One region of the Jannaschia sp. L-14R genome, then DNA from elsewhere that is predicted to be linked to it. Evidence: riboswitches for the same ligand, from Rfam matches in the RefSeq annotation. Region 1 holds a riboswitch; the other holds the start of a gene.
The links. A riboswitch is a leader RNA that binds a small molecule or an ion and turns the genes downstream of it on or off. The one in region 1 is predicted to bind thiamine pyrophosphate.

Region 1 (9,210 bases):
GGGCATCGTGCCGGGCCTTTTGGGGGCTGGAGGCCTGATGACCGTCGCCTACATTTTCGCCAAACGCTACAACTTTCCGACCGAGGATGCCTTTCGGCTCTCGCGCCTGCGGGCGACTTTCATCGACGCGCTGCCTGCCTTCACCCTGCCGGTGATCATTCTGGGCGGCATCTTTGGCGGCTATGTCACCGCAACCGAGGCCGCCGGGCTGGCGGTTCTGGCCGCACTTGTGGTCTCTGCCTGGTATGGCAGCCTTGACCTCTTGCACCTGCGCCGCGCGATGCTGGATGGGGGCATTCAGACCGCCGTGGTGATGCTGCTGGTCGCGGCTTCCGTACTTATGGGCGGGTTCCTCACACGCGCACAAATCCCGCAACAACTTGCCGAGGGCATCCTGTCCATCACCGAACAGCAATGGGCGATTCTGCTGATCCTGAACTTCTTTTTCCTGATTGTGGGGTTCTTCCTGCACTCTGCCGCCGCGATCATTCTGGTGATCCCGATTGTCATTCCGCTGATCACCGCTGCGGGCATTGATCCGGTCCATTTCGGGCTGGTGGTCACACTGAACCTTGCCATCGGACAACAAACCCCGCCGGTTGCCTCGGTACTGGTCACCGCCTGTTCGGTGGCGCGGGCCAACATCTGGGAAGTTTCCAAGGTCAACATCTGGTTCATTGGCGTTCTGCTGTTTGTTCTGATGCTCAGCACCTATGTCCCCTCGGTTCCAATGTTTCTTGTGGAGTATTTTTACAGATGAGCGCGGAAATCACCGATGAGCTGTGCGATGGGATCCTCTGGGTGACATTCAACCGGCCACAGGCGCGCAATGCGCTGACCTTTGAGATGTACAAACGGCTGGCAGAGTTGTGCAGGCAGATGCCCACCGATGGCTCCGTTCGGGCCATGGTCCTTTCAGGGGCGGGCGGCAAGGCCTTTGCCGCCGGGACCGATATGACCCAGTTTCGCGCCTTTGAAACCCCCCATGATGCGCTGAACTATGAACAGCAGATTGATGACGTGCTGGAGGCCGTGGAACGCTGCCCCGTACCCACCATCGCCGCAATTCATGGTGCCTGCACCGGCGGTGGTGGATCCATCGCAGCGGCGTGCGATATACGAATTGCGTCGGAAAGCCTGAAGTTCGGCTTTCCCATTGCCCGTACCCTGGGCAATTGCCTGGCAGCAGGCAACCTTGCGCGCCTGTCTGAGCTGATCGGCGCAGGGCGGGTGCGGGAGATCATCTTTACCGCCCGACTGATCGAAGCGCAGGAAGCCTTGCAAACGGGGCTGGTCAGTGAACTTCTGCCCGACGAGACCGCATTATTGTCCCGTGCATCAGAGCTTGCGGACAAGGTTGGCGGCATGGCACCGCTCACGCTGCGCGCCACCAAGGAGGCGCTGCGCCGCAACCGCGCCGCCTTGCAGGTAGACGATTCCGATCTCATCGTCTCATGCTACATGAGCGATGATTTCCGCACTGGAATGGAAGCTTTCCTCGCCAAGAAGAAACCCGAATGGAAAGGCAGATGAGCGCTAGGACCGGCCCGTTGAGCGGTATGCGCGTAATTGAGCTGGCGCATATCATGGCCGGGCCTGTCTGTGGATTGATGCTGGCGGACATGGGGGCTGACGTCATCAAGGTTGAAAAGCCAACCGGCGATGACAGCCGTCGTTTCGTGCCACCCGATATTGGTGGCGAGGCGGCGGCCTATATGATGATGAACCGCAACAAGCGCGGTATATCGTTAAATCTCAAGGATCAGGGGGCGGTCGAAGTCTTGCGCAAGCTGCTGGCCGAAGCGGACGTGGTGGTTGAGAACTATCGCTTGGGCACGATGGAGAAACTGGGTCTGTCCTATGAAGATCTTGCGGCGGCAAACCCCCGCTTGATCTATTGCGAGATATCCGGCTTTGGCCGCACGGGTCCTTACGCCGAACGCGGTGGGTTCGACCTGATCGCACAAGGCATTTCAGGCCTGATGTCGATTACCGGCGAGGGGCCGGGCCGACCGCCGGTGAAAGTGGCCGCCCCAATCTCGGACATCAACGCGGGTATCCTGGGGGCGATGGGCGTATCGGCGGCCTATGCGAACATGTTGCAAACGGGGAAGGGCCAAAAGGTAGATACATCCCTGTTTGAAGCTGCCATCGTGCAAACCTACTGGCAGTCGGCGATTGCCTTTGCGACGGGGATGAAACCGGAACCGCTCGGCTCAGCGCATCCGCTCAACGCGCCCTATCAAGCTTTCCGGACAAGCGATGGCTGGATCAATGTTGGTGCTGCGAACCAAAGCAACTGGTTGCGGTTTCTTGATGTCATATCGGCGCCAGAACTGGACGAGGACCCACGGTTTAATTCAAACGCCGCCCGCATTCAGAACCTTCCAGCCCTGATCGAGATTTTGAACGGCTATCTGGCGCGGGACACTACTGAAAACTGGCTGGCGCGCATGGAAAAGGCACAGCTTCCCGCCGGGCCCGTCAACGATATTCTGCAAATGCACAATGACCCCCAGGCGATTGCGCGCGATATGATTATTGACGTGGATCATGCCTCGGTCGGCATGGTCAGAACCATCGGGCATCCGGTCAAATTCAGCCGCACACCTGCGAAAGTTGATCATGCAGCCCCTGTATTGGGCCAGCACAGTCGAGAAGTTCTGGCCGAGATCGGATATGAGACCGAGAAGATTGACGCATTGATCAGGTCGAATGCCGTGATCGCCGCATAAACCATAAATTTTCTTAATTTCCACTTTAATATCAAAGTGTCATTTGTAGAAACCGGACCTGCGAAAGGAAACCACCGTGCCACTGACGCTGAAACAGGCTCAAAGTATCATCAACGATTGTCTGGAATGGCGCACGGCGAACGGCCTGAAGCCTCTCACCGTCGCAGTGCTGGACAGCGCGGGGTGCCTTTTGGCATTGGCGCGCGAGGATGGTGCCAGCAACCTGCGACCAGAGATTGCACAAGGGAAGGCGCGCGGTGCCATTGGCATGGGTTTGGGTTCAAGGGCCCTGTTCGAGAGAGCAAAGGTTGAACCATTCTTCATTCAGGCGATGAACGCCTTGGCGGAAGGCTCGCTTGTTCCGGTTGCGGGCGGGGTTCTGATCAAGCAAAAAGGTGCGATCATAGGCGCTGTCGGTATCACGGGTGACAGTTCCGACAATGACGAGGCTTGTGCAATCGCAGCAATCGAGAAGGCCGGCTTTGTCGCCGAAGGGGGATAGCCGTCAGGTCATCTGAAGGTCTAACATCCATTGATTGGCTCTTCCTGGCAACTTGCAAGGCGGGGTTATTCCGGAATGTCGGGAATCCCGTATAGAACTGCAGGATTATCCACCAGGATCTGCTTGCACAGTGGCGCGCCGCACCCCCAATCGCCCATCAGATCGAGCCATGCACCATCGTTTGGCATAAAGGCGGGATGACGGACATGGGGCCAGTCCGATCCCTAAATCAAGCGGAACGGTTTGCACCCATCAATGCGTGCGCCATGCCAGCAATGTCGGGATAGGGCGGCCCGTCGATGTTACTGATCCGGTAAGGGCCAGTCAATTTTACCCAAGCCTGACCTCCTTTGAAGGCCCAACCGGCCCGAACGTGCATATATCGACGTCTTGGTGACCGTTTTGTGAAGGGGTCCCTGATGCGCAGAGATGCATGGCGACGTTTTCGGCTGTCAATTTGAACCCGCGTGCGCCGGCGACACTTTGTCTGAACGTTTACCGCATCGCTCCGGCAGGAAACGGGGTTTCCCGACCACGCACAAGTTGTGGGTCTGCAAATTGGCTGCTACGATTTGATCGAATCCGTTGGGGTGCCCTTTCCGGGGCTGAGAGGCGAAAGCCAACCCATCGAACCTGATCCGGGCAATACCGGCGTAGGAAACGGAGTGCGATCTGGCGGGGCTGAAGTTTGCCGCCTTGTCTTCCTCCTTCCTTGGCCGGGGAGAGGAAGCGATGACGCCGCACCCATCCGCACTAACGATAGCTGGCTCCGACAGTGGCGGAGGTGCGGGCATCCAGGCCGATCTGAAGACGTTCTCGGCGCTCGGGGTCTACGGCACCAGCGCGATCACAGCGATCACCGCACAGAACACGCGCGGCGTACTGGCCGTAGAGACGGTTTCGCCCGGCGTGGTCTCTGCGCAGATCGCTGCCGTGCTCGACGACATCACGCCGCAGGCAATCAAGATCGGGATGCTGGCCTCGCCAGAGATCGTCGCCGCGGTCGCCGAGGCGATCAAGGGCTATCGTGGTCCCGTCGTTCTCGATCCGGTGATGGTTGCGAAGTCAGGGGACAGGTTGCTGACCGAAGCGGCCGAGGTGGCGCTGATCCAGAGGCTGCTGCCCTTTGCCGACGTCCTAACTCCGAACCTGCCCGAGGCCGCGCGCCTGCTGGGCCGCGGCGAGGCCTGCAACGCTGAGGAGACCGTGGCGCAGGGCCAGGCGCTGCTGGCGCTTGGTGCCCGAGCGGTGGTGATGAAGGGCGGCCACGCGGAAGGGGCGATCTGTATCGACCGGCTGGTGACGCCCTCCGCCGTAACGGCGATGGAGCAGCCGCGGCTGACAACCCGCAACACCCACGGGACGGGATGCAGTCTTTCCTCGGCGATCGCGGCTGAACTGGCCAAGGGAGCCGGGTTTGAGGCTGCGGTTCGCCGGGCGCAGGCTTGGCTACACGGCGCGATCCGTGCGGCGGACGGGCTGGGCGTCGGCAGCGGTCATGGTCCGGTTCATCATTTTCACGAGGTGTGGCGATGAGGCGGGCGACCGTCATGGGGGGCGGCGTCGCCGGGCTTTGCGTGGCGACCGAACTGGTCGCGCGGGGCTGCGAGGTAACGGTCTTCGACCCCGCAGCCCGGCCAGGCCCGCACAGCTGCTCGTGGTGGGCCGGTGGGATGCTGGCGCCGTTCTGCGAGGGCGAGACGGCAGAGGAACCGGTCGTCCGGCTGGGCAAGGAGGCGGCCGACTGGTGGGCGCAGCAAGGCGTTGCAGTCGCGCATCGGGGAACGATCGTGGTGACGCTCGGTCGCGACCGGCGGGAACTGGATCGCTTCGCACGACGCACCGATGGACATGAAACGCTTGACGCCGCGGCGCTTGCCCGGCTGGAGCCGGATCTTGGCAGCCGCTTCGACCGCGCCCTGCACGTTTCTGCCGAAGGCCATCTCGACCCACGCGCGGCGCTGATCCACCTGCGCGAAAGGCTGGACCGGGCCGGTGTCGCTTTCGTCGCGGAGCCCGGCCGTCCCGATGGCCTGACCTTCGACTGCCGGGGGCTTGTGGCACGCGACAAACTGCCGGATCTGCGCGGCGTGAAAGGAGAGATGGCGGTGCTGCACTGTCCCGACATCCGCCTGAGCCGACCCGTGCGCCTCCTTCATCCGCGGTTTCCGCTTTACGTCGTCCCGCGCGCGGGCGGTTTGTTCATGCTGGGCGCGACGCAGATCGAAAGCGATGACCGCAGGCCCAGCGTCCGTTCCGTCCTCGAACTGCTCTCCGCGGCCTACGCGTTGAATCCTGCCTTCGGCGAAGCGGAGCTGGTGGAAATCGGTGTCGACGCGCGACCCGCCTTCCCCGACAACCTGCCCCGCCTGCGACGGCAGGGCAACACGATCCACGTCAACGGCCTGTTCCGCCACGGCTTCCTGCTCGCGCCGTCGCTGGCGCGGATGGCGGTGGAGGCGGCCTGCGACGGCACCAAACCGGAGTTTTGGCATGAAGATCACGATTAACGGTACTTCGACAGATGTGCAGGCCGACACGCTCGCGATGGTTCTCGAAGAACTTGGCTATGGCGCGGCGAAGGTCGCCACCGCCGTCAACGAAAGTTTCGTGCCGATGGCCCTGCGCGGCCTGACGGCGCTCGCCCACGGCGACCGGATCGAGATCGTCACCCCCCGGCAAGGAGGCTGAGATGCGGTTTTACGGAACCGAGATCGACTCGCGCCTGATGCTTGGCACGGCGCAGTATCCGTCGCCGCGCGTGCTGGCAGATGCCTTTCGCCGCTCCGGCGCGGGCATTGCGACAGTCTCCGTCCGCCGCGAGGCGGGGGGCGAGCGGGCCGGTTCGGCCTTCTGGGATATCGTCAGCGACCTCGGCGTGGCAGTTCTGCCCAACACCGCAGGCTGCCACTCCGTCCGCGAGGCCGTAACCACAGCGCAGATGGCGCGAGAGCTTTTTGACACGAATTGGATCAAGCTCGAGGTCATAGGCCATGCCGATACGCTCCAGCCGGACCCCTTCGGGCTGGTGGAGGCCGCGCGCTACCTGACTGAGGACGGCTTCAAGGTCTTTCCCTACACGACCGAAGATGTGGTGCTTGCGGGCCGCCTTCTGGATGCGGGCTGCGAAGTGCTGATGCCCTGGGGGGCACCGATCGGCACCGGGCTCGGGCTGACCAACATCTACGGATTGCGCACGCTACGCGCCCAGTTTCCCGATGTGCCGATGGTCGTGGATGCCGGGCTTGGCCTGCCCAGCCAGGCGGCGATGGCGATGGAAATGGGGTATGATGCCGTCCTGCTCAACACCGCCGTCGCCAGGGCAGGCGATCCGGCGGCGATGGCCGAGGGGTTCGCTCGAGCGGTCGAAGCGGGGCGACTGGCGTTCGAGGCCGACCCGATGGAGCCGCGCGATATGGCCGCGCCATCGACCCCCGTCATTGGCAAGGCGTTCCTGACATGAGCCTCGACCGTTTCTATCCGATCTTCGGCGGGCCGGATTGGCTGAAGCGGATGCTGCCGCTGGGGGTGAAGCTGGTGCAGCTGCGCATGAAGGATCTGCCCGAGGACGGCCTGCGACAGTTCATCGCGCAGGCACAGGCGCTGTGCCGGGCATATGGCGCGGTGCTGGTGGTGAACGACCACTGGCGCATCGCAATTGACGCGGAATGTGACTGGGTGCATCTAGGGCAGGAGGATCTGGACACCGCCGACCTGCCCGCGATCCGCCGCGCCGGTCTGAAACTCGGCATCAGCACCCACGACCACGCCGAGCTTGACCGGGCGCTGTCGATTTCCCCGGATTACGTGGCGCTTGGCCCGGTCTATCCGACGATCCTCAAGAAGATGAAGTGGAAGCGGCAGGGCCTCGATCGCGTGACCGAGTGGAAGCGGCTGGTGGGCGACATGCCCCTTGTCGCCATCGGCGGGATGAGTGTCGAACGGGCGGAGGGCGCGCTCGAAGCCGGGGCTGATATCGTCTCTGCCGTGACCGACATTACCCTGAACGACGACCCCGAGGATCGCGTGCGCCAGTGGATCGAGGTGACGCGATGAGCCGTTACGCCCGTCAGATCGCCGTCCCCGAACTCGGGCTGGATCGTCAGGCGCGCCTACGGGACGCACATGTGCTGCTCGTGGGCGCGGGTGGGCTTGCCGCTCCGGTGTTGCAATATCTTGGCGGCGCGGGCGTCGGCCGCATCCGGCTGGTCGATCCCGACCGGGTGGAGGTGACGAACCTGCACCGCCAGACGCTCTTTCGCGAGACTGACATCGGCGTCCACAAGGCCGAGGCGGCCGCCGCCGCCGTCACCGCTCTCAACCCGGACTGCCACGTCGCACCTGTCATCGCGGCCCTCGATCCAGCCAATGTCAAGGCGCTCTGCGAGGGTGTGGATCTGGTGCTCGACTGCGCCGACAGTTTCGCGGCGAGTTACATCCTGTCCGATACCTGTCACTCAGTCCGCAGGCCGCTGGTCAGCGCCTCAGTAATTGGAATGGAGGGATATGCCGGTGCCTTCTGCGGCGGTATGCCAAGTCTGCGGGCCGTCTTTCCGGACCTGCCACAACGTGCGGGGTCCTGCGCCGATGACGGGGTCCTGGGGCCGGTCGTGGGCGTGGTCGGGGCGCTACAGGCGCAGATGGCGGTGGCACTGCTGGCGGTAATGGACCCGTCGCCGCTGGGCCAGCTCGTCACTTTCGATGGGCGAGGTTTCCGCTTCGGAGGCTTCCGATTCATCGATGCGCCAGAGCCTCCTCGACAGCACCGATTTCTTGCACCGTCGGACATCGCAGACACAGATTTCATCGTGGACCTTCGGACCGAGCAGGAGGCACCGTTAGTGCGTCCCACCGCCCGCCGCCTCCCCGTTGCGGCCATCGGCCCCGGCGAACCCGTCCCCGCCCCCGGCCAGCGCGCTGTGCTCTGCTGCCGCTCGGGCCTGCGCTCGTGGCAAGCCGCCGAACGGCTCGCCACCATCTGGGACGGAGATATTTACCTCGTCGCTCTCGGCAACCCAAAAGGAGAAACCTGATGATCGCAAGACTGACCGCCTTCGCCCTTCTCGCAGCTACGCCCGCCGCAGCACAGGACGCGATGACCGTCGTGCTCGACTGGTTCGTGAACCCCGATCATGGTCCCATCATCATCGCGCAGGAGCAGGGCTACTTCGCTGACGCTGGGCTGGAGGTTGAGGTGATCGCCCCCGCCGACCCCGCCGATCCGCCCAAGATGGCCGCCGCGGGGCGCGCCGATCTTGCAATCTCCTACCAGCCGCAGCTGCATCTTCAGGTGGCCGAAGGGATGCCGCTCATTCGCGTGGGCACACTGGTCGCGACGCCGCTCAACTGCTTGCTGGTGCTGAAAGACGGCCCCATTGAGGAGATTGCGGATCTCGCTGGCCTCAAGGTCGGCTTTTCCGTGGCGGGGGTCGAAGAGGCTTTGCTGTCTGCGATGCTTGAGACCAACGGCCTTACCATGGACGAGATCGAACTCGTCAACGTCAACTGGTCGCTCTCGCCCGCGCTCATGTCGGGACAGGTCGATGCGGTTATCGGGGCCTTCCGCAACTTCGAGCTCAACCAGATGGAGATCGAAGGTCTCCCGGGCCGGTGCTTTTACCCCGAGGAGGAAGGTGTTCCGACCTATGACGAGCTGATCTACGTCGCCAATCCCGAGACGATGAACGGCGATATGATCCGCCGCTTCCTTGCCGCGACGGAGAAGGCAACGCAGTTCATCGTCAACTACCCACAGGAAAGCTGGAAGATCTTCTCAGACACCTCGACCGAATTGCAGGACGAACTGAATGAACAGGCCTGGGCCGACACGATCCCACGCTTTGCCCTGCGCCCCGAGGCGCTGGACCAGGGCCGCTACGCCCGTTTCGAGCTTTTCCTGAGCGAAGCCGGACTGATCGAGGGGGTTCGCCCCGTCTCTGACCTCGCCGTCGACCTGGGGACACAATGAGTTAC
Region 2 (9,210 bases), 320 kb from region 1:
GTCAGGGCCTGATCGGTTCGGGCGACGAAGATTTCGGCGACCTCATGTTCGATCATGCCGCCCCCCACATCGGCGCGGTATTCAATCGCCGGTCGTGGAGACAGGGTCAGCCCTGTAATCCCCAACTCCTCGGTCAGACGCCGGGAGGCGCAGGCAGCGGAAGCTTCGTTCCATTGCGGATGGGTGCAGCAGGTGTTCGCCCACAGGCCGGGGGTATGGTATTTTCCTGCCGCGCGGCGCTGGATCAACAGATGGCCATTGGCGACGACAAAGACCGAGACGGCCTTGTGGCGTAATCCTTGCCGATGCGCCGCCAGTTTTTCCACAGGTGTCAATTTGCCGTTCACCCAAGCGGGGATCATGGTCTGGGCACCGGCATCCGGAGTGAGGGTCGTAGGAGTCATGAGGCCTCTGCGGCTGGTCCCATCGGAGTCATCGGGCGTCGGCCCAGAAGACAGAGCGCACGATGTCCTGCATAATGGGTCTGAGGGCAGAGGCCCAGCACCTCTGTCAGCCGTCTGTCGACAAGGGCGGTGGGTGGTAAAATAACGGTTTGTCCGTTCGCATACATTGACAGTCTTCTCCACCAAGTGGGCATGAAAGGCTGGGAATGGCCGCGCCGGGACGATCTGACACAGGCGAACTGCCATATCTGACAGAGAATTGTGTTGCCGATCAGCGGCTCTGAGTGTTCATCTAGGTGAACGACTATATCCGCAGAACCCACGGGAGTGCCGAATGAAACAGAGCCTTTACATGATCGCAGCGATTCTTTTCGCCGGTCCCGCGCTGGCCGACGCCCATCTTACCGCGACCGGCGATGCCGCCGAGGGCGAAAAGGCGTTCCGCCAGTGCCAGTCGTGCCACGTGGTTCAGAATGCAGATGGCGAAGTGCTCGCGGGTCGCGCCGCGAAAACCGGGCCGAATCTGTTTGACGTCGTGGGACGCGAGGCCGGGTCTGTCGAAGACTTCCGGTACTCCGACCTGATGGTGGCCGCAGGCGAAGCCGGAATGATCTACGATGAATCCAGTTTCATGGCCTACGTCATGGACCCGACGAATTATCTCCGGGAAGTCACGGGCGAGACTTCGGGCCGATCCAAGATGAGCTACAAGGTTCGCAAGGAAGAAGATGCACTGAACCTCTATGCGTTTCTGGCACAGTTCTCGGATCAGTAACCGTTACCCCAGATAGGCGCGCAACGCAGGCGTAGGGTCGTCGAACAATGCTCCGGTCGCGACCGGCGGCTCCAGCACACCGTCCGAAATCAGGGCTGTCCGGTCGGCAATCATCCGCGCGTCTTCCGGCGCGTGGGTGACCATCAGAACCGACAGTCCTTCGGACTTTGCCGTATCGCGCAGCAGCGTCAGCATCTCGGACCGCAACGCCGGGCCAAGTGCTGAAAACGGCTCGTCCAGCAAAAGCCAGGGCCGACCTCTCAGCAGGGCACGGGCCAGTGCCGCGCGGCTTTGCTGTCCGCCCGACAGATCGCGGGGCAGACGGTTGCCCATGCCGGTCAGGCCGACACGCTCCAGAACCGAATCACGGGCGATTTTCTGGTCGGATGTCAGCCGCAGATCCGGACGCAGGCCCAGCCCGACGTTTTGCGCGACGCTCAGGTGCGGAAACAGGTTCTGATCCTGAAACAGCAGCGAGAGGGGGCGCTCTCCGGGCGGCAGATCGGTGATGTCCTTCCCGTCGACCGTGATACGACCGGAGGCGGGGGGCAGAAATCCGGCGATGGCAGCCAGCAACGTGGACTTTCCCGATCCGCTTGCACCCATGAGCGCGGTGATGCCGCCTTCGTCGAAGACAGTATCCGCAAAAAGCTGAAATTCCCCTTGTTCGAGACGGATCTGGTCAAGTTTAAGCACGGCGCCCCCCGCGTTCGAACAGCCAGAACAATCCGAGAGACAACAGCACAAGAAGGAGGGCGGCCGCCTTGGCGTCGTCCATCCGATAGGCCCCCATCAGTTGATACAACACCAGCGGCAAAGTCGCCTGATCGGGCGAAGCAAACAGAGCGATCACCCCCAGGTCACCCGCCGCCAGCGCCGCTGTCAGCCCAGCGGCAAAGCCCGCAGGCCGCCGCAGGCGCGGGATGGCAACAAGACGCACCCAGGTCAGCCCCGCAATTCCCAACGATTCCGACAGGCGTCCGTAATCGTCACGCAGGTTCCGCATCGCGGGGATCAGGGCGCGAAGGGCGAATGGCAGGGCGAAAATTGTGTTCACGAAGGTCGTCACCGGCAAGGCCAATGACACTGGGTTTATCCACGGCAGCAGAAGAATATAGAGACCGGTGCCCAGAACCAGAGGCGACGCTGCGATGGAAAGTGTCCCGACCACTTCGATCCACCCCCCCCGAGGCAGGTCGACAATGGCTTTGGACATGAAAAATGCCAGAGTCAGGGTCGATGCGGCTGCAACCAGTGCCACGATCAGGGACCGCAGTGCTGCGGCCCAGACACCTGCGCTCAGGCCGGTCAGGTTCAACACCCCTTCGCCCAGAACCAGGATCATGGGCACGAGAAGGAACATGCAGGCCAAAGCGATGACGGCAATGTCCTGTGCGCGCAGGCCAAGTCCTCGACTGTCCCAGCGGGGGATGGCCCGGTCCAACCCGGCACCGAACCCGGAGGGCAGCGTCAGGCGGAGCGATACAAGGGCGGCAGTGCCCCCGATGACCAGCTGCACGGCACCCAGGAGGGCAGCGCGGGACAGGTCGAAATCGAAGCGAAAAGCCTGATAGATCGCCAGTTCCACAGTCGTTGCGCGCGGGCCGCCGCCGAGGGCAAGCGCAACTGCGAAAGATGTCGTGCTGATCAGGAAGATCACGAGGAAGATGCCCGGAACGACGGCCCGCAACATTGGCCATTCCAGACGGCGGAACGTATCGGTAGCCGTGAAGTCCAGCGATGCGGCCAGCCGCAACCGCTCGCCCGGTATCGACAGCCAGCCTTGCAGGATCAGGCGGGTGGCAAGCGGCACGTTGAAGAAGACATGGGCCAGGATAACGCCCTGCCAACCATAGATAGAGACTGTTTCAACGCCGATCCAGCCCAAGGCCGTGTTCACGATGCCGGATCGTCCGAAAACCGCGATAAGTCCCAGGACTGCGACAATCACCGGCAGGATGAACGGTGCGCCCAGCAACAGGATGACCATGCCGCGCCCGATAAAGCGACGACGCGCCAGTGCGCGGGCAACGGGCACGGCCAGCAGGACCGAGATACCGGCGGACAAGGCGGCCTGCCACAACGTAAACCACAGCGCGCCCCAGTCCGACGGGTCGAGGCCGCCCCAGCCTTCGGCCCGCCAGGCGACCGCGCTCAGCGGCAGCAAAAGGGCACCCGCGACGATGATCGCGGCGATCAATCCGAGGCGGGCGCCCATTTGAATCAGCGTCCCAGACCGGCCTCGAACTCGGCCACGACGATATCGCGCAGAGCTTCGGCCTCGGCGGAATCGTAAATCAGGGCGACGTCGGGCAGGGGCAGATTGGCGAAACCTGCGGGCATCTTGGCCGGGTCCAGCTTGGCGGGCAGGGACCAGTTGCCTTCGGGAATGATGCTCTGGAAGTCTTCGGTCAGGATGAAATCCATGAAAGCCTGCGCCAAATCGGGTTGATCGGTCATGGCCAGTTGCGCGGCGGTTTCCACCATGACGTAGTGACCCTCGGGGAAGATCGCGGCCTTCTTGGTTTCATCCCCTTCGGCAATGATATGGTAGGCCGGGCTGGTCGTATAGCTGAGAACCATGTCGACCTCGCCTTCGGTGAACATGCCATAGGCTTCGGACCACCCCTTGGTGACGGTCACGATCTTGGGGGCCAGCCTTGCCCAGGCGGCTTCGGCATCGTTGCCGAACACCTTGTGAATCCACAGGGCAAGGGCCAGTCCGGAAACGCTGGTACGCGGGTCCTGAATAGCAATCCGCAACGTATCCGGGGCGTCCAGCAAAGCCTGAAAACTAGCGGGAGCATCCATTTTCGTGGCGTCGTAAACGAAGGCGGTGTGCCCCCAGTTGAAAGGAAGGAACGTATCGTCCGTCCAGTCGACCGGCATGGTCAGCCCGTCGATCATGACGTTATGCGGCGCGAACAGCCCGGTCTGGCGTGCGCGTTCGGCGTCATCGGTATTCAGTCCGATCACGACGTCGGCGCGTGTCGCATCACCCTCCAGACGCAAGCGCGGCAGCAAATCGCCGGTAACATATTCGATTTCGCAGCCGCACTTGGTCTCAAAAGCTTGTTTGATAGCTGGGCCGGGGCCCCACTCGCTGGCAAAGTAGTCAGGGGCATAGATCGTCAGCGGTTCCGCAGTGGCGGCAGCCGTCAACAGGCTCAGGCCCGCAGCGATGGTGGTGGTCAGTTTCATCTCTCACTCCCATGGCGACGGACGGGGGTAGGAGCATGAGAAATCGCACCTTCCCTCCGCCGGTCTTAACCGGTTCAGGTTCAACGGGTCCGCATGCGCATCTCAGCCGGTGAAGGCCCCCCGAGGTGGGTTCTGGATAGCGCCCTTGCCCTGTGGGGTCCAGTGAAGGATTTCAGGGGTGATCCACGGGTGATCCACGGGTGATCTGCTTCGCCCGTATCGGATCGCACCTTACGGCCAATTTCCGCGGCAAGCGGGCGGGCGAACACATTCGTGACCGGATTTCACCGGCTCCAGCAACCGGTCATTGGCGGAAACGCAGAAGTCCCGCGAAGCGGACAACAAGAAGCCTTTTCGAGACGCCAGGCTGATTGCCCTGTCATCCTCCATGAGCTAGGCGATCTTGCAGCTACGAGGTCCACCCATGTCGATGAACACCTTCGGTCACCTGTTTCGCGTCACGACTTGGGGCGAGAGCCATGGGCCTGCGCTGGGCGCCACGGTGGACGGCTGCCCGCCGGGTATTCCAGTCACTGCAGATGGCATCCAGCAATGGTTGAACAAGCGCAAACCGGGTCAGTCCAAGCACACGACGCAGCGCAAGGAAGCCGATGAAGTCGAGATTCTGTCGGGCGTGTTCGAAGGCGTCAGCACCGGCACTCCGATTCAGTTGATGATCCGCAACACCGATCAGCGGTCCAAGGATTACGGCGATATCATCGAGAAATTCCGGCCCGGCCACGCGGACATCACCTATTGGCAGAAATACGGCGTTCGCGACTATCGCGGCGGCGGCCGGTCTTCGGCGCGGGAGACAGCGGCGCGCGTCGCGGCCGGGGGCGTGGCGCGATCGGCGCTGGGACATCTGCTGCCGGACGTGCGGATCACCGGGTATATGGTCCAGATGGGTGAGCTGGAAATCGATCGCAGCCGCTTCGACTGGGATGCGATCGGGCGTAATGACTTCTGGTGTCCCGACCCCGTCGCCGCAGAGGAATTCGCGGATCATCTGGATTGGCTGCGTAAGGACGATCACAATTCGGTCGGCGCGGTCATCGAATGCGTTGCGCGCGGGTTGCCTGTCGGTCTGGGTGCGCCGGTCTATGGCAAGCTGGACACCGATCTGGCCGCCGCGATGATGTCGATCAATGCTGTCAAGGGCGTCGAGATCGGCGAAGGCATGAACGCCGCCCGCCTGACCGGACGGAGCAACGCCGACGAGATTTCAATGGGACCTGACGGCCCGGTTTATTCGTCGAACCATTCGGGCGGAATTCTGGGCGGCATCAGCACCGGCCAGGACGTTGTGGTGCGGTTCGCGGTCAAGCCGACCTCGTCCATCCTGTCGGAACGGCGCACGATCACCAAGTCCGGTGAAGATACCACCATCGTCACCAAGGGCCGCCACGACCCCTGCGTCGGTATCCGTGCCGTGCCGGTTGGTGAGGCGATGATGGCCTGCGTCGTGCTGGATCACTTTCTGCTGCACCGCGGTCAGGTCGGCGGTGCGGGCGGGGTGATCGGTTAGGCCCGTTTCAGGCGGCTGAGCTGTACCGCCAGTATCCCGAAGGTCACGATCACGACGCCGACGATATCTAATGGTCCCAGCCGTTCGCCCAGAAGAGCCCAGGCGATGACGACGCCGAAGAACGGATTGAGGAAGTGGAACGTCGCGGCAGGTGTTGCGCCGATGCGTGCGACCAGAAGGAACCAGATCCAGGTGGCGGCCAGGCCGGGGATCAGCGTGGTATAGGCGAACGCCGCGATCAGACGGGGGGTCCAGATGACATCCCAGGTTTCCAGAACAAGACCGACAGGCAGGAGTGCGGACGCCCCGACCAGCATCTGGAGGCCGACCACCATCAACAGATTGCCCCCTCCGGATGCGCCGCGCACCGATAGCGTGGCGATGGTTAACGCGATCACGGCCAAGAGACCCATGGCAATTCCGGTCAGATCGGCCCCGCCCTGCAACCGTGTCCCCATGATGAGAAGGACGCCGAACGTTCCGGCCAGCAGGCCCGCGACACCCAGCAGGCGTGTGCGTTCGGAAAAGATCACCCAGTTCGCCAGTGCCACCAGAAGCGGCAGGGAGGATGCGATGATGGCGGCCAGCGAGGCTTCGATCCATTGCATCGCCACAAAATTCAGACCCAGATAAAGAGCGTTCTGGCAGATGCCGAAGACGATCACTGCCCGCCACTGGCCGCGCGTCAGCTGCATTCGTTGTCCGATGGCATAGGCGATGGCGATGCCCAGCATACCCGATATGGCGAACCGCAAGGCCAGCGACAGGATCGGCGGCGCCTCGGCCACGATGATGCGGGCCGAGGTGAACGCCGACGACCACATCAGAGCGAACAGAAGACCGTAAAGAAGAGAGCGCAGGTCCATGACGTATCCGAGCGGTGTATATACGGGCCAGACCCTGACCATTTCATACGGATGAGCAAGGTGCGGTCGGTCTGGGCAAGAAAAAAGGCCCCGCGAGGAGGCCTTGGTTCATCTTGTTTGATGGATAGTGAACCCGATTATTCGTTGACAGAATCCTTGAGAGCCTTGGCGATCGTCATCTTGACGACCTTGTCGGCGTCCTTCTTGAACTGCTCGCCCGTGGCGGGGTTGCGAACCATCCGCTCGGGACGTTCGCGGCACATGATCTTGCCAACACCGGGCAGGGTCACGGCACCGCCGGCAGACACTTCCTCGGTGATGATCGAAACGATTGCATCCAGCGCGCCGGTTGCGGTTTTCTTATCCGCATCCATCTTATCGGCCAGAGCGGCGACAAGTTGCGTCTTGGTCATCGGTTTGTTGGCCATGTGGCTCTCCCTTTCCCCGTAGGGACTTGCTTGAATCGCTGGACCTTAACCCGTGAATTCACCGGGTCACAAGATTTTGTATGTCTGAAATTCACGAGAACGGGTGGAAATCCACCTTAAAGGAAGGCTGTTTCCTCGAAACTGCGCAACTTTCGGCTGTGCAGCCGCTCCAGAGGCATTTCGCGAAGCGATTCCATGGCGCGAATTCCGATCATCAGATGGCGGCTGACCTGGGTCTTGTAGAAGGCTGAAGCCATCCCCGGCAGCTTCAGCTCGCCATGCAGCGGCTTGTCCGATACGCACAGCAGCGTGCCATAGGGCACCCGGAACCGAAATCCGTTTGCGGCAATGGTCGCCGATTCCATGTCCAGCGCGACGGCGCGGCTTTGCGACAGGCGCTGCACAGGACCGGCCTGTTCGCGCAATTCCCAGTTCCGGTTATCGATGGTGGCCACGGTTCCGGTGCGCATTATGCGCTTCAGCTCATATCCCTCCAGAGCGGTGACCTGCTCGACGGCATCTTCCAGCGCGACCTGCACTTCGGCCAGTGCCGGGATCGGAACCCAGATCGGCAAGTCGTCGTCCAATACATGATCTTCGCGCAGATAAGCGTGGGCCAGAACGAAATCGCCTAAACTCTGCGAATTTCGAAGACCGGCGCAATGCCCGACCATCAGCCAGACATGCGGGCGCAGGACGGCGATATGGTCAGTTGCGGTCTTGGCATTCGAGGGACCGACTCCGATATTCACCAGAGTGATACCCGCGCCATCTTCGCGCGTCAGGTGATAGGTCGGCATCTGCGGCATCTTGGGCAGGTCCATCATCAGCGCATCGGGGTCGTCCGCCGTTACCCGCTGCCCCGCCGGACCGACCAGCGCGACATAGCCCGAGGTCGGGTCGCGCAGCGCCTCGCGCCCGTAGGCGATGAATTCGTCGACGTAGAACTGGTAATTGGTGAACAAGACATGGTTCTGGAAATCGACCGGATCGGTCGCGGTATAATGCGCGAGCCGGGCCAGCGAATAATCAATGCGCTGTGCCGTGAAGGGCGCAAGCGGGCGCGCACCGTCGTCGTATGTGAAACCGACGCCGTTGACGGTGGCATCGTTGGTCGTGTTGAGATCGGGCACATCGAACACGTCGCGCATCAGGAAGGGCAGGACGCCATCCTGCGGCACATTCAGATCGGAATCGTTGAGAACGGCGAAATGGACCGGGATCGGCGTGGACGACAGACCGACGGTGACCGGCACGTCGTGTGATTTCATCAACAGGTCAATCTGCTGCGTCAGGTACTTTCGGAACAGTTCGGGCCGGGTGATGGTGGTGGCGTAATGTCCCGGCTCGGCGACATGGCCGAAAGACAGGCGGCTGTCGGTGCGACCATAGCTTGTCGTCGTGATCCGCACTTCGGGATAGAACGCGCGAAAGCGACTGTCGGGCATCCCGCCTTCGATGGCCTTCTGGAACGCCTGCCGCAGATAATCCGTCCCCTGGGCATAGAGCCGGATCAATTCCGCGACGGCGGCCTTGGCGTCGGTAAAGCTGCGGTGCGGGGCAGGGTCCGGGCTGCAAATCGGGGTGCGGTTCAGGGTCATGGGGTCTCGATAAGGTCGGTGAGTTCGAACTTCGTTACATCCACCAGCCCCAGGTCGCTGATCCGCAATTCCGGAATCACGACGAGGGCCAGCAGGGAATGTTGCATGTAAGCGTTGTTCAGGGTGCAGCCGGCGTCACGCATGGCGTGGATCAACGCTTCGGCCTTGGCGGCGACGTCTGCGGCGGGGCTGTCGGACATCAGGCCGGCTATGGGCAATTCAACCAAGGCGCGTTCCGTGCCCTCGGCCCAGAAGGTGACGCCACCCCCGACTTCGGCCAGCCGGTTGGCGGCCTGCGCCATTGCGGCGCGGTCGGTGCCGACGACGATCATGTGGTGACTGTCATGCGCCACGGTCGAGGCCATGGCCATCTTGCCGGTATACCCGAACCCCGCGACGAATGCGTT

Region 2: another riboswitch for thiamine pyrophosphate. It lies ahead of AC13C2_RS15865 (thiamine ABC transporter substrate-binding protein); the one in region 1 lies ahead of thiD (bifunctional hydroxymethylpyrimidine kinase/phosphomethylpyrimidine kinase).

The regions. Positions count from the first base shown of each region.
Region 1 covers NZ_JBSXNP010000011.1:303,340-312,549, forward strand. Annotated here, with positions in the region: gene AC13C2_RS14210 (TRAP transporter large permease) at 1-760, shown strand, start outside; gene AC13C2_RS14215 (enoyl-CoA hydratase/isomerase family protein) at 757-1,533, shown strand; gene AC13C2_RS14220 (CaiB/BaiF CoA transferase family protein) at 1,530-2,735, shown strand; gene AC13C2_RS14225 (GlcG/HbpS family heme-binding protein) at 2,812-3,237, shown strand; partial or broken gene AC13C2_RS14230 (hypothetical protein) at 3,303-3,449, opposite strand; TPP riboswitch at 3,814-3,914, shown strand; gene thiD (bifunctional hydroxymethylpyrimidine kinase/phosphomethylpyrimidine kinase) at 3,970-4,773, shown strand; gene AC13C2_RS14240 (FAD-dependent oxidoreductase) at 4,770-5,747, shown strand; gene thiS (sulfur carrier protein ThiS) at 5,731-5,928, shown strand; gene AC13C2_RS14250 (thiazole synthase) at 5,930-6,700, shown strand; gene AC13C2_RS14255 (thiamine phosphate synthase) at 6,697-7,293, shown strand; gene AC13C2_RS14260 (HesA/MoeB/ThiF family protein) at 7,290-8,270, shown strand; gene AC13C2_RS14265 (ABC transporter substrate-binding protein) at 8,270-9,205, shown strand; gene tenA (thiaminase II) at 9,202-9,210, shown strand, end outside.
Region 2 covers NZ_JBSXNP010000011.1:624,864-634,073, reverse strand. Annotated here, with positions in the region: gene idi (isopentenyl-diphosphate Delta-isomerase) at 1-404, opposite strand, end outside; gene AC13C2_RS15880 (c-type cytochrome) at 739-1,179, shown strand; gene AC13C2_RS15875 (thiamine ABC transporter ATP-binding protein) at 1,183-1,875, opposite strand; gene AC13C2_RS15870 (thiamine/thiamine pyrophosphate ABC transporter permease ThiP) at 1,868-3,397, opposite strand; gene AC13C2_RS15865 (thiamine ABC transporter substrate-binding protein) at 3,403-4,380, opposite strand; TPP riboswitch at 4,415-4,513, opposite strand; gene aroC (chorismate synthase) at 4,805-5,908, shown strand; gene AC13C2_RS15855 (DMT family transporter) at 5,905-6,774, opposite strand; gene AC13C2_RS15850 (HU family DNA-binding protein) at 6,912-7,202, opposite strand; gene AC13C2_RS15845 (AMP nucleosidase) at 7,319-8,803, opposite strand; gene AC13C2_RS15840 (adenine deaminase) at 8,800-9,210, opposite strand, start outside.